DNA from 2 places in the Mesorhizobium sp. P2_E9 genome. Region 2 is predicted to be linked to the other one. Evidence: riboswitches for the same ligand, from Rfam matches in the RefSeq annotation. Region 2 holds a riboswitch; the other holds the start of a gene.
The links. Region 2 has a riboswitch for thiamine pyrophosphate ahead of thiB (thiamine ABC transporter substrate binding subunit). Riboswitches for the same ligand answer to the same signal wherever they lie in the genome.

Region 1 (4,715 bases), on a different contig from region 2:
CCGGCATCACCGACCCGACAGATTATGAGGATGCAGACTTCTGGCTGCACGCTATCCAGACAAGGAGCGCGTGATGTTCCGCATTACCAAAGAGTTCCACTTCTCGGCCTCGCATCAGCTCACCTCCTTGCCACCAGATCATCAGTGCGCGCGTCTACACGGCCACAACTACATCGTCGTAGTGGAGCTTTCAGGTGGAGAACTGGACGAACATGGCTTTGTGCGCGACTACCACGACCTGGCGGCGCTCAAGCACTACATCGATGGGACGTTCGACCATCGGCATCTTAACGACGTACTGGGGCATGACCGTGTCACAGCGGAATGTCTGGCCAGGCACTTCTACGACTGGTGCAAGGTGCGGTTACCACAAACCTCCGCCGTGCGGGTGAGCGAGACGCCGAAAACCTGGGCGGAATACCGGCCATGACCTGCGCGTTGCAGTCCGGAATCCGCGTGAGCGAGATTTTTGGTCCGACCATTCAGGGCGAAGGCATGCTGATTGGCTTGCCGACGGTGTTCGTAAGAACGGGCGGGTGCGATTATCGCTGTTCCTGGTGCGACAGCCTGCATGCGGTGGAAAGTCGCTTCCGCCATGATTGGGAGATGATGTCAACCGATGCGGTCTGGCAAAAGGTCATTTCGCTTTCCGGCGGTCAGCCCGTGATGGTGTCGCTGTCGGGCGGCAATCCGGCCATCCAGCCGCTTGGCCAGTTGATCGAGCGCGGGCATGGTGAGGGCTACCGCTTTGCATTGGAAACCCAAGGCTCGGTGCCTAACCAATGGTTCGCGGATCTCGACGTGCTGGTGCTCAGCCCCAAGCCGCCCTCAAGCGAAATGACGACAGATTGGGCCGCGTTCGACGCCTGCGTAAAGGCGGCACAGGATAAGCCGCGGATGGCGCTCAAGCTCGTCGTCTTCGACGATGATGACTATGCTTATGCCAAAGACGCGGCGGCGCGCTACCCGCAATTACTCGTCTATCTGCAGCCCGGCAATCACACGCCGCCGCGTCCCGGTAATGAAGACGCGTCCATCGACATGGCCGGTGTGATGAAACGCATGGAATGGCTGGTCGAAAAGGTGACCCGTGACAGGTGGTTCGAGGCGCGTGTACTGCCGCAGCTTCATGTTCTGCTGTGGGGTAACAAACGGGGCGTCTAGCCCAGGCGGAAGGATTGCCGATGACGAGCGAGACAGACATCTAAAGCAATCTCACCCAATTGGGCGATAGCAACGTCGGTTCGGCAAGCGCGAAAATGCCGTGCTGAAAAAGGTTTCGAACCCGCATGATGGCTCGCCTATCGTTGGCGCATCGCCGCTCCTCCAGGCGTGACTTGCTCTCGATACGTGCACGCGCTTCCGCTGGGTTTGATTGGTCGCCGATCGCCGCCTCAGGCCGAAGGCGCTTGACAAAGCAGCGCCGGCCCGTTCAATTCGGAGCATTCACCAGGGGAGTCCCGGCAAGGGGCTGAGATACTGCTGGCTTTCGCGGCGCAGTGACCCGTTGAACCTGATCCAGTTCATACTGGCGTAGGGACGGTGCAAGCGCTTTGCGGGAGTTTACGCCCGAGATCCTGTTTCGGCAGGTCAACAGAAGCGTCTTTTCATCCTTCCGGCACAGAACTGGGTCTCCAATGCACGAGCAAAGGAGCCTCACGATGAATGCCCTCACCCCCGCCGTGTCGACGGGACCACTGCCCGCCTCGCGGAAAATCCACAAGCCCGGCGTCCTCCATCCGCAGATCAGGGTGCCGATGCGCGAAATCTCCGTCCATCCGACGGCGGGCGAACCGCCCGTCATCGTCTATGATCCGTCCGGCGCCTATACGGACCCGACTGTCGAAACCAGCATCGACAAGGGCCTCGCACGGCTTCGCCACGAATGGATCACGGCGCGCGGCGATGTCGAGGCCTATGACGGCCGCCATGTCCGGCCGGAAGACAATGGATTCGTCACGGGCGAGCGCCTGACACCGGAATTTCCCATTCGCAACCGGCCGCTCAGGGCCAAGGCAGGCAAGGCGGTCACGCAGCTAGCCTATGCGCGCGCTGGCATCATCACGCCCGAAATGGAGTTCGTCGCCATCCGTGAGAACCTCAGCCGCGAGATCGTCCGCGGCAAGCTGCAACGCGACGGCGAAGCCTTCGGCGCGGCGCTTCCCGACTTCGTCACGCCGGAATTCGTCCGCGACGAGGTGGCGCGCGGACGCGCAATCATTCCCGCCAACATCAATCATCCCGAGAGCGAGCCGATGATCATCGGCCGCAATTTTCTGGTCAAGATCAATGCCAATATCGGCAACTCCGCGGTCACCTCGTCGATGGCCGAAGAGGTCGAAAAGATGGTGTGGGCGATCCGCTGGGGCGCCGATACGGTGATGGACCTGTCGACCGGCCGCAACATCCACAACATCCGCGACTGGATCGTGCGCAATGCGCCGGTGCCGATCGGCACGGTGCCGCTTTACCAGGCGCTCGAGAAGGTCGGCGGCATCGCCGAGGATCTGACCTGGGAGGTCTACCGCGACACGCTGATCGAGCAGGCCGAACAGGGCGTCGACTATTTCACCATCCATGCGGGCGTGCGGCTGCACTACATCCCGCTGACCGTCGACCGGGTCACTGGCATCGTCTCGCGCGGCGGCTCTATCATGGCCAAATGGTGCCTGCACCATCACCGGGAAAGCTTCCTTTACGAGCATTTCGCGGAAATCTGCGACATCTGCCGTGCCTATGATGTGTCCTTTTCCCTCGGCGACGGCCTTCGTCCCGGCTCCATCGCCGATGCCAACGACGCGGCGCAATTCGCCGAGCTGGAAACGCTCGGCGAGCTGACGCAGATCGCCTGGGCGAAAGATTGCCAGGTGATGATCGAGGGGCCCGGCCACGTGCCGATGCACAAGATCAAGGAGAACATGGACAAGCAGCTCGCCGTCTGCGGCGAAGCGCCGTTCTATACGCTTGGACCGCTGACGACCGACATCGCGCCGGGTTACGATCACATCACCTCAGGCATTGGTGCCGCCATGATCGGCTGGTTCGGCACGGCCATGCTCTGTTACGTGACGCCGAAGGAGCATCTCGGCCTTCCCGATCGCAACGACGTCAAGATCGGCGTGATCACCTACAAGATCGCCGCCCATGCCGCGGACCTGGCGAAGGGCCATCCGGCAGCGAAAGCCAGGGATGATGCCCTTTCGCGCGCGCGCTTCGAGTTCCGCTGGGAGGACCAGTTCAACCTGTCGCTCGACCCCGAAACCGCGCGTTCCTTCCACGACCAGACCTTGCCCAAGGAGGCGCACAAGCTGGCACATTTCTGCTCGATGTGCGGACCGAAATTCTGCTCCATGCGCATCTCCCACGACATTCGCGCCGAAGCACAGAAGGAGGGGATGGCGGCGATGGCGGCGAAATACCGTGAAGGCGGCGATCTCTACATGCCAGCTGACGAGACCGGCGCACCGCTCGTGCCGGAGGCGCACGAGCGACCATGAGGATGCTGGTAAAGGGGGCCGGCGTCGCCGGCCTCACCGCGGCCTTCGAACTCGCCGCCCGCGGCGCGACGGTCGCAGTCGCCGAGACAAGACATGCCCTCGGCGGCAATGCGTCGTGGTTCGCCGGCGGCATGCTGGCGCCATGGTGCGAGCGTGAAAGCGCCGAGCAGCCGGTGCTGGATCTCGGGCGCGACGCCGCCGGTTGGTGGGAGGCGGTGCTCCCGGGCCAGGTGACTCGAGCCGGAACCCTGGTCGTTGCGGCACCGCGGGACGCCGGGGAGCTTGACCGTTTTGCAAGCCGCACCTCGGGTCATCGTTGGGTCAATGAGGAGGAAATCGCGCAGTTGGAGACCGACCTTGCCGGCCGCTTTCGCCGTGGACTGTTCTTCCCCGATGAGGCCCATCTCGACCCGCGCCAGGCGATGGTGGCACTTCATGACAGGCTGACGGCGATAGGCGTCGAATTCCACTTTGGCGCCGACGCCAGTCAGGTCTTCGGTTTCGATCATCAGATCGACTGCACGGGAATGGCGGCAGCCAATGACAGGCTGCGTGGCGTTCGCGGCGAGATGCTGTTCCTGCGCACGCCTGATGTCTCGCTGTCGCGCCCGGTCCGGCTGCTTCATCCGCGCTTCCCGCTCTACATGGTGCCGCGCACCGGCCACCGGTTCATGGTTGGCGCGACGATGATCGAAAGCCAATCCGAGGGCCCAGTTACGGCGCGTTCGATGATGGAGCTTCTGAGCGCCGCCTGCGCGCTCCATCCGGCATTCGGCGAGGCGTGCATCGTCGAAACCGGCGTCGGCATTCGCCCGGCCTTTCCCGACAATCTGCCGCGTGTCGAAGCACTTGGAACTACGGTTGCGATCAACGGGCTTTATCGCCACGGCTTTCTTCTGGCGCCCGCCATGGCGCGCCGGGCAGCCGAAATTCTCTTCAGTCACGACAAATCCATGGAGCTTGCCAATGAAACTGATCGTCAACGGCGAAGTGCTTGAGATAGACGCCTCAACGCTGGCGGCGCTGCTTGCCGCGCTTGATTATGAAGGCGATTGGCTGGCGACGGCCGTCAACAGCAACCTCGTGCACAAGGCCAGCCGGACCGAGTTCCAGTTGAGTGACGGCGACCGGATCGAGATCCTCTCGCCCATGCAGGGAGGCTAGCATGTTCGAACTTCTCGGGACGACGCTCCCGTCTCGCCTGCTTCTCGGCACGGC
Region 2 (4,715 bases):
GGCAAAACCGGCGACCAGTTCCTGCAGCAGTTCCAGCGTCTCCATATCGAGATCGTTGGTCGGCTCATCGAGCACCAGAAGGTTCGCCGGCCGCGCCAGCACCCGCGCCAGGATCAGTCGCGCCCGCTCGCCGCCGGACAGCTCGCGCACCGGCGTGCGCGCCTGCTCCGCCTTGAACAGAAAGTCCTTCATGTAGGAGACGACATGGCGCTGCTCGCCATTGATGACGAGGTTCTCGCCACGCCCGTCGGTCAGATACTGCGCCAGGGTCTCCTGCGGGTCGACCGCCTCGCGCTTCTGATCGAGCGTGGCGATCTCCAGATTGGTGCCGAGCCGCACCGAGCCGGCGTCCGGCTTCATCTCGCCGGTCAGCATCTTCAACAGCGTGGTCTTGCCGGCGCCGTTCGGTCCGACGAGACCGACGCGGTCGCCGCGCTGGATGCGGGTCGAGAAGCCCTTGACCACGGTGAGATCGCCGAAGCTCTTTTCGATATTCTTCGCCTCGATCACCAGCTTGCCGGATTCGGCGGCGTCGCTCGCCACCATGGTCGCGTTGCCTTCGGCGCCGCGATGGCCGCGAAAGCGCTGGCGCATGGTCTGCAACTCGCCGAGGCGGCGCATATTGCGCTTGCGTCGCGCGGTCACGCCGTAGCGCAGCCAGTGCTCCTCGCGCACGATCTGGCGGCCGAGCTTGTGTTGCTCGCGCTCTTCTTCTTCCAGCACCAGATCGCGCCATTCCTCGAAATGGCCAAAACCCTTGTCCAGCCTGCGGGTCTGGCCGCGGTCGAGCCAGACGGTGGCACGCGATACGCGCTCGAGAAAGCGGCGGTCGTGCGAGATGACGATGAGCGCCGAGGAGGTGCGGATGAGTTCCTCTTCCAGCCATTCGATAACCGACAGATCGAGATGATTAGTCGGCTCATCAAGCAGCAGAATGTCCGGCTCCGGTGCCATGACACGGGCCAGCGCGGCACGCCTGGCCTCACCGCCCGATAGATCGCCCGGCCGCTCCTCGCCCGACAAGCCGAGATGCTCCATCAGATAGCTGGCGCGGTAGGGATCGTCGGCGGGTCCCAGCCCCGCCTCGACATAGGCGCGCACGGTGGCAAAACCCTCCATGTCGGGCATCTGCGGCAGATAGCGGATAGTCGCCGAAGGCTGGCGGAACACCTCGCCGTCCTGCGGCTCGATCAGGCCGGCGGCGATCTTGAGCAGCGTCGACTTGCCGGAGCCGTTGCGGCCGACCAGCGCGATCTTGTCGCCGGCCGAAGCCGTCAAGGCGGCGCCGTCAAGCAGCGGTGTGCCGCCGAAGGTCAGTTTTATCCCGTCGAGATTGAGAAGGGGCGGGGCCATGTCAGCTTTCAGGTAGTGGATACGGATGCGCGAGCAGCAGCGCGCGGCCGTGGCCGAGCACGATGTCGAGGCGGCCCCCGGTCTTGTCGAACTTGACCTCGTTGGAGATGGTCAGCGACGAGCCGAAGGCGACATCGACCTGGTTCAGCGGCCATTTCGCGCCGGTGACGGTCAGGCCGGCGAGCTCGGAAAAGCCGAGGATCGAAAACAGCGTGCCGTCGGCATAGTCGAAGCCGGCCTTTCCCAACAGCAAGGGCACACCTTCCTGGGCGCCGCTGGTCAGCAGCACCTTAGTCCCGGCCTCGGCCAGCCGCAGGGCGAGCGCCAGATGCAGGAAGGCGTGGTCGGCGCGCTTGCCGCCAAAAGCGCCTGCCAGCACCAGGCTGGTCGCGCCGCGCTCCAGTGCCGCCGCGATCGCCAATTCGCCGTCGGTCTTGTCTTTTCCCGCCGGAAAGGTCTGGCGGGGCACCGCGGCCAGGTCGGCAGGCAGATTGGCCGGCACGGAATCGAAATCGCCCACCCACAGCTCAGGCACAAGGCCGAGCAGCCGCGCATGGCCGATGCCGGCGTCGGCGGCGATGACGCGCGAGCCTTCGACCTGGTGGTCGAGCCGGGGCGTGCGGATGAGATCGCCGCCAAGCAGGATGGTGAATGTGCTCATATCTGGTGGCCTGTACCAGCCCGGCAGCGGAAACGGAAGGCCGGCAAACTGCCACTTGCGCGGTTCCTCGGCCGGGCCTATGTGTCGAGACGCTCTAACGGGGTGCCGGCTGCGATCTTCGCGGACCGGCTGAGAGGCAATCTCGCCAACCCGCTGAACCTGATCCGGTTTGTACCGGCGGAGGGATTAGACGTTTCGGACAGTCCGACGCCTCAATTCCTTTCAATTCGAACGAAGGAGGCGCCGATGCGCACGCTTTTATACTCTCTTGTCTCAGCTGTCTCAGCCATGGTTGTGGCGCTGTCCGGGCCGGCCTTGGCCAAGGACAAGCTCACCGTCTACACCTATGAGAGCTTCACCGCCGACTGGGGTCCAGGCCCGGTGGTGAAGAAGGAATTCGAGGCCGAATGCGGCTGCGATGTCGAGTTCGTCTCGGTCGCCGACGGTGTCGCCCTGCTCAACCGCGTCAAGCTCGAAGGCGCGTCGACCAAAGCCGATATCGTGCTCGGCCTCGACACCAATCTTACCGCCGATGCCAAGGCTAGCGGGTTGTTTGCCCCGCATGGCGCGGTAAGCGATATCAACGTACCGGGCGGCTGGAGCGACGACACTTTTGTTCCCTTCGACTACGGCTATTTCGCCGTCGTCTATGATACGCAGAAGCTGAAGACGCCGCCCAAGAGCCTGAAGGATCTGGTCGAAGGCAGTGCCGACGACAAGATCGTCATCCAGGATCCGCGCACCTCGACGCCCGGCCTCGGCCTGCTGTTGTGGGTGAAGTCGGTCTATGGCGACAAGGCGCCGGAAGCCTGGGCCAAGCTCAAGACAAAGGTGCTCACCGTGACGCCGGGCTGGAGCGAGGCCTATGGCCTGTTCACCAAGGGCGAGGCGCCGATGGTGCTGTCCTACACCACGTCGCCGGCCTATCACATGGTCGCGGAGAATACCGAGCGCTACCAGGCGGCGTCCCTCGAAGAAGGTGAGTACCTGCAGATCGAGGTCGCTGGCATCACCACCATGGGGGCCAAGAACCCGCTGGCGGAAAAATTCATCGCCTTCATGACGGGACCGAAATTCCAGGACGCCATCCCCGAGACCAACTGGATGTTCCCGGCGGGCAAGACCGACAAGCCGCTCAACCCGGCCTTCGACAAACTGGTCAAGCCGACCAAGACGCTGCTGTTCAGCCCCGAGGAGGTCGCCGCCAATCGCAAGACCTGGGTCGACGAATGGCTGGCGGTGATGAGCAAATAGGCAACGCGATGGCGCCGGCGCATCCCACGGATCATCGTGTCGGCGCCGGCATCATCGCGCTCGCCGCGATCACATTGCTGATCGGCGGCGCGTTTGCCGGACTGCTTGTCGAAGGCGCTCATGACCTCTCGGGCGCCTGGGCGGCCTTCGACCCCTATCTGCTGCGCGTCGTGCGCTTTACGCTCTGGCAGGCAATCCTTTCGACGCTGCTTTCGGTCGGCCCGGCCCTGTTCGTGGCGCGTGCCCTGTCGCGGCATCCGCGCTTCTTTGGCCGCGCCTTCATCCTGCAGCTCTTCGCTGTGCCGCTGGCGCTGCCGGCGATCGTCGCGGCGCTCGGCATCCTGGCGCTTTACGGCCGCGCCGGCTATTTCGCCGGCCTGTTCAGTGCCGTTGGCGGCCAGGGCTGGCCAGGCATTTACGGCCTGTCCGGCATTCTCGTCGCCCACATCTTCTTCAACCTGCCGCTCGCCACGCGGCTGTTCCTCGAGGCACTGCAGACCATTCCCGCCGACCAATGGCGGCTGGCGAGCCAGCTCGGCATGGGCGCGCGGCCGGCGTTCCGGCTGATCGAATGGCCGACGCTGCGTGCCGCCTTGCCCGGGGTCGCCGGGCTGGTCTTCATGCTCTGCATCACCTCCTTCACCATCGTCTTGACGCTTGGCGGCGGACCGGCCGCGACGACGTTGGAGGTCGGCATCTATCAGGCGCTGCGCTTCGATTTCGATCCGGCGCGGGCGGTGACGCTGACATTGCTGCAGATCGCCTTGACCTTCATCGTGGTGCTGGCGCTGACGCGGCTCGGCGCCAATGCAGTCGGCGATACCAACCTGCCGGTGGCGCCGCGCCGCTATCTCTCCGTCAACGGGACCGAAGCGTCGCTGAACGCCGCGCTCATCGTGCTGGCGTTGCTGTTCGTTGTCGGACCGATGGCAGCGACCGTGATCGCCGGGTTGGGTGCCGATCTCGGCCGGCTCGCCGGCGAAGCGACTGTCCGGCAGGCGACGCTGACCAGCGTCGTGCTGGCCTTCCTGTCTGCGTTGCTTTCGGTGATGCTGTCACTGGCGCTGACCATGGCCCGCCGGGCGTTGGCGCTGGGCCGCCGCGCCGGCCCGAGGACACTGCTTGAACATGTCACCGATACCGGCGCCGGCTTTGTCCTGGTCGTGCCGCCGATCGTCATCGGCGCCGGCTGGTTCCTCCTGTTGCGCCATGGCGTCGACGTCTTCGCCGTCGCCCCGGTCATGGTCGTCACCGTCAATGCGGTCATGGCGATGCCGTTCGCGCTGCGCGCCGTCCGCCCCGCCTATGATGCGGCGAGCGAACGCCACGAACGGCTCTGCGCGCAGCTCGGGATTTCCGGATGGGCGAGGCTGCTTCTGGTCGACTGGCCGTCGCTGCGACGCCCGCTCGCCACCGCTTTCGCCTTCGCCATGGCGCTGTCGCTTGG

Region 1: linked by a shared signal. The riboswitch ahead of thiC (phosphomethylpyrimidine synthase ThiC) and the one ahead of thiB (thiamine ABC transporter substrate binding subunit) in region 2 are both predicted to bind thiamine pyrophosphate.

What each region holds. Positions count from the first base shown of each region.
Region 1 is NZ_JBFUET010000014.1:79,504-84,218, forward strand. Features, by position in the region: gene queC (7-cyano-7-deazaguanine synthase QueC) at 1-74, shown strand, start outside; gene queD (6-carboxytetrahydropterin synthase QueD) at 74-430, shown strand; gene queE (7-carboxy-7-deazaguanine synthase QueE) at 427-1,164, shown strand; TPP riboswitch at 1,442-1,558, shown strand; gene thiC (phosphomethylpyrimidine synthase ThiC) at 1,662-3,497, shown strand; gene thiO (glycine oxidase ThiO) at 3,494-4,495, shown strand; gene thiS (sulfur carrier protein ThiS) at 4,464-4,661, shown strand; gene AC1D05_RS24365 (thiazole synthase) at 4,663-4,715, shown strand, end outside.
Region 2 is NZ_JBFUET010000016.1:111,429-116,143, forward strand. Features, by position in the region: gene AC1D05_RS26450 (ABC-F family ATP-binding cassette domain-containing protein) at 1-1,353, opposite strand, end outside; gene AC1D05_RS26455 (thiamine diphosphokinase) at 1,355-2,014, opposite strand; TPP riboswitch at 2,103-2,217, shown strand; gene thiB (thiamine ABC transporter substrate binding subunit) at 2,261-3,268, shown strand; gene thiP (thiamine/thiamine pyrophosphate ABC transporter permease) at 3,277-4,715, shown strand, end outside.